DNA from 2 places in the Mesorhizobium sp. P2_C4 genome. Region 1 is predicted to be linked to the other one. Evidence: riboswitches for the same ligand, from Rfam matches in the RefSeq annotation. Region 1 holds a riboswitch; the other holds the start of a gene.
The links. A riboswitch is a leader RNA that binds a small molecule or an ion and turns the genes downstream of it on or off. The one in region 1 is predicted to bind S-adenosylmethionine.
Positions count from the first base shown of each region.

Region 1 (2,197 bases):
GTACTCTCACTCGCCTACCTTCCGGAATGCGCCCTGGCCTGGGCCAAAGGCTGGTACCTGTCGCCGCGCATGATCGCGGCGATGATGGCGCGCGACGTGATGCTTCCCGCGCTTTGGGTGCGCGGCTGGCTGGGTGGCGCCGTCGACTGGCGCGGCAACGCGATGACCATCCACACCAAGGCCGTTGCCGAACTGGAAGAGACGCCGTCGGGCGCCTGAGCGCCCCGCGCTTTTTTGGTATCGGGCGAAGCCTATTTGGCCGACTTCAACGCCTGTTCGATATCCGCCAGCAGATCGTCCGCATCCTCGAGACCGACCGACAGCCGGAGCGTGCCCGGCCCGATGCCGAGTTCGGCGCGCGCCTCGTCGCTCAGGTTCTTGTGCGTCGTCGTCGCCGGATGGGTGATCAGGCTTTTGGCATCACCGAGATTGTTGGAGATCAGCACGATGTCGAGCGCGTTTTGCAAGGCGAACGCCGCCTGCTTGCCGCCCTTGACGTCGAGGCAGATCAGCGTCGAGCCGCCCGACATCTGCTTTTTGACGATATCAGCCTGCGGGTGGTCGGCGCGGCCCGGATAGATGACGCGGGCGATTTCCGGCCGCTCGGCCAGGAAATCTGCGATCTTGCCGGCACTTTCCGTCTGCTGGCGCACACGCAGCGGCAGCGTCTCCAGGCCCTTCAGCAGTGTCCAGGCGTTGAACGGCGACAGGCTGGGGCCGGTGTGGCGGAAATAGTCGTGCAAATTCTCGTCGATCCACTTCTTGTCCGACAGGATGACGCCGCCCAGGCACCGCCCCTGGCCGTCAATATGCTTGGTCGCCGAGTAGACGACAATGTGGGCGCCGAGCTGCAAAGGTTTTTGCTGCAAGGGGGTGGCAAAGACATTGTCGACGATCAGCCGTGCGCCGATCGAAGTGGCCAACGCGGCGACCGCGGCGATGTCGACCACTTCCAGTGTCGGGTTGGTCGGGCTTTCCAGGAAGAACAGTTTTGTGTTCGGCCTCACCGCCTTTTCCCAATTGGCGATGTCGGTGCCGTCGACCAGCGTTGCCTCGATGCCGTATTTCGGCGCCAACGTCTCGATCACCCAGCGGCAGGAACCGAACAGCGCACGCGCCGCCACGATATGGTCGCCGGCCCTGGCGCTGCACAGAAGGGCGGCCGTCACCGCCGCCATGCCGGACGCGGTGGCGCGCGCGTCCTCGGCACCCTCCAGCGCACACATGCGCTTTTCGAACATGTCGACGGTCGGGTTGGCGTAGCGCGAATAGATGAAGCCCGGCTCTTCGCCCTTGAAGCGGGCTTCGGCTGCCTGCGCCGTTTCATAGACATAGCCCTGGGTGAGGTACATCGCCTCCGACGTTTCGCCGAATTGGGAACGCAGGGTCCCGGCATGCACGAGTGCCGTCTGAGGCTTCCAGTTACGCTTCTTGGTGCTCATCGCTTTTGTTCCAGACACAAAAAAACCGGCCGCGAAAGTCGCAACCGGTCCATACGGCCTTGCGGCCCGACGGTCCTTTAGCGACTTGTTTAACGTGGCTGCAAGCCGACCGGCCAAATCACCACGGGATAACGACCCTTTAGACCTGCACCGCGCTTGCGTCAATTCCCGGCTTGATTAAGAGGTTTGTACCAGCGGCTAAGGAGCAGAGCCTTGCGGCAGACAGGCATTCTTCCCGATCAGGACATCTCGGCGCTGTTCCAGTCCGGTGCGCTGAAGTCGCCGCGCGCGCTCGATGCCGACCAGATCCAGCCGGCCAGCCTCGATCTCAGGCTCGGCGCCAAAGCGTGGCGGGTGCGCGCTTCCTTTCTGCCCGGGCCGAGCCACAAGGTCGCCGAGAAGCTCGACCGGCTGAAATTGCACGAGATCGACCTCGCCGAAGGCGCCGTATTGGAAACCGGCTGCGTCTACATCGTGCCGCTGCTCGAAAGCCTGGCGCTGCCTGCCAACATTTCCGCATCGGCCAACCCCAAGAGTTCGACCGGACGGCTCGACATCTTCACCCGGGTGATGACCGATCGCGGCCACGAGTTCGACAAGATCGCCGCCGGCTATGACGGCCCGCTCTATCTGGAAGTCAGCCCGCGCACCTTCCCCATCGTCGTGCGCACCGGCTCGCGGCTGTCGCAGATCCGGTTCCGCACCGGCAATGCGCTTTTGTCGGAGGCTGAGCTGAGCGAATTGCATCGCGCCGA
Region 1 covers NZ_JBFUDT010000001.1:1,093,171-1,095,367, forward strand. Annotated here, with positions in the region: gene AC1DX6_RS05200 (ceramide glucosyltransferase) at 1-219, shown strand, start outside; gene AC1DX6_RS05205 (O-succinylhomoserine sulfhydrylase) at 252-1,442, opposite strand; SAM riboswitch at 1,500-1,577, opposite strand; gene AC1DX6_RS05210 (2'-deoxycytidine 5'-triphosphate deaminase) at 1,656-2,197, shown strand, end outside.

Region 2 (2,197 bases), on a different contig from region 1:
CCTGGGCAGGCCGGCATGCAGGCGGCGCACCTCCTGGAACGGCACATAGGTGCCGGTCGGGTTGTTGGGATTGGCGAGGAAAACGATCTTTGTGCGCGGCGTCACCGCCGCCAGGATCGCGTCGATGTCGGCGCGGTCGTCGGTCTCCTTGACCACAACCGGGACGGCGCCGGCCGACTGGATGTAGATCTTGTAGACCATGAAGGCGTGTTCGGTGATCACCGCTTCATCGCCGGGTGCCAGATAGGTCTGCGCCAGCAGGCCCAGGATCTCGTCGGAACCGTTGGAGCAGATGATGTTTGCTGGATTGAGGCCATGCACTTCGGCGATCGCCTCGCGCAGCCGCCTGGCGGTGCCGTCGGGATAGATGTCGAGCTTTCCGGCGATTTCCCGCGCCGCCTCGATCGCCTTCGGCGATGGCCCGAGCGGGTTCTCGTTCGACGACAGCTTGTGGACCTTGGCGACACCGGCCGGCGCCGTGCTCTTGCCCGGCACATAGGCTTCGATGTCCATTATGCCCGCGCGGGGTGTTGGCCGTAGCTGATCCGGTCTCTGGTTCATCTTCGCAAAATCCGTCGAGAATGCTTCCGCTGGCGAGAACACTTCCGCCGGAAAGCCGCAGCGGAAATACAAGCCGTGGCCCGGAATGTCGAGAGGTGGCAGTGGCGCGCACGGCTGGCCGTTGACGGCGGGCCGCGCGAGTTCTAGAAGAACGCAACAGTTCCGTGGTGATTTGGCCGGTCGGCTTGCAGCCACGTTAAACAACTTGCTAAAGGGCCGTTTGCATCCTGTAACCGGCTTTGCGACGGCAATGCCGGTTTTTTGTTGTCCGCGGCCGGCCGGACGACCGATGTATGAGAGATGTGATGGCCGCTCTGCGCGCAGGAAAAACCAATAACGAGGCCGACGCACCGTCGAGCCCGGTGTTGCGTTTCGGCGCCGACAAGCCGCTCAAGCTCGACGCCGGCACGCTTTTGTCGCCGTTCCAGATCGCCTACCAGACCTACGGCACACTCAATGATGCCCGCTCCAACGCGATCTTGGTCTGCCACGCGCTGACCGGCGACCAGCATGTCGCCAGCACCAACCCGGTGACCGGCAAGCCCGGCTGGTGGGAAGTGCTGATCGGCCCGGGCAAGATCATCGACACCAACCGCTTTTTCGTCATCTGCTCCAACGTCATCGGCGGCTGCCTCGGTTCCACCGGCCCCGCCTCGACCAATCCCGCCACAGGCAAGCCCTACGGGCTCGACCTGCCGATCATCACCATCCGCGACATGGTGCGCGCGCAACTGATGCTGGTCGACCATTTCGGCATCGAAAAGCTGTTTTCCGTCCTTGGCGGCTCGATGGGCGGCATGCAGGTGCTGGAATGGGCATCGAGCTATCCGGAGCGGGTCTTCTCGGCGCTGCCGATCGCCACCGGCGCCCGTCATTCCTCGCAGAACATCGCCTTCCACGAGGTTGGCCGGCAAGCGGTGATGGCCGACCCCGACTGGCATGGCGGCAAATATCTCGACTTTGGCGCGCGCCCCGAAAAAGGGCTGGCGGTGGCGCGCATGGCCGCCCACATCACCTATCTGTCGGAAGCGGCACTTCATAGGAAGTTCGGCCGCAATCTGCAGGACCGCGAGGCGCTGACCTTCGGTTTCGACGCCGACTTCCAGATCGAGAGCTATCTGCGCCATCAGGGCCAGACCTTTGTCGACCGCTTCGACGCCAATTCCTATCTCTACATGACCCGGTCCATGGACTATTTCGACCTCGCCGCCGACCATGGCGGGCGGCTGGCCGATGCCTTTGCCGGCACCAAAACCCGCTTCTGCCTGGTGTCCTTCACCAGCGACTGGCTGTTCCCGACCGAGGAGAGCCGCTCGATCGTGCACGCGCTGAACGCGGCCGGCGCATCGGTATCCTTCGTCGAGATCGACACCGACCGCGGCCACGACGCCTTCCTGCTCGACGAGCCGGAGCTGTTCGCCGCCATCAACGGCTTCATCGGCTCGGCCGCGCGGGCCAGGGGGCTCAGCGCATGACCCCGAAAAGTTGCAGACTTTTCGGACAGGGATCATGCGTCAGGCAAGAGGCGAAGCCATGAGCGTCAACCACGCCCAGCGCGTCGACCTCGAAGTCGTCGCCGATCTCATCCCGCCGCTGTCACGGGTGCTCGACGTCGGCTCCGGCGACGGCCTGCTGC
Region 2 covers NZ_JBFUDT010000007.1:206,668-208,864, reverse strand. Annotated here, with positions in the region: gene hisC (histidinol-phosphate transaminase) at 1-561, opposite strand, end outside; SAM riboswitch at 716-793, shown strand; gene metX (homoserine O-acetyltransferase MetX) at 867-2,036, shown strand; gene metW (methionine biosynthesis protein MetW) at 2,095-2,197, shown strand, end outside.
Region 2: another riboswitch for S-adenosylmethionine. It lies ahead of metX (homoserine O-acetyltransferase MetX); the one in region 1 lies ahead of AC1DX6_RS05205 (O-succinylhomoserine sulfhydrylase).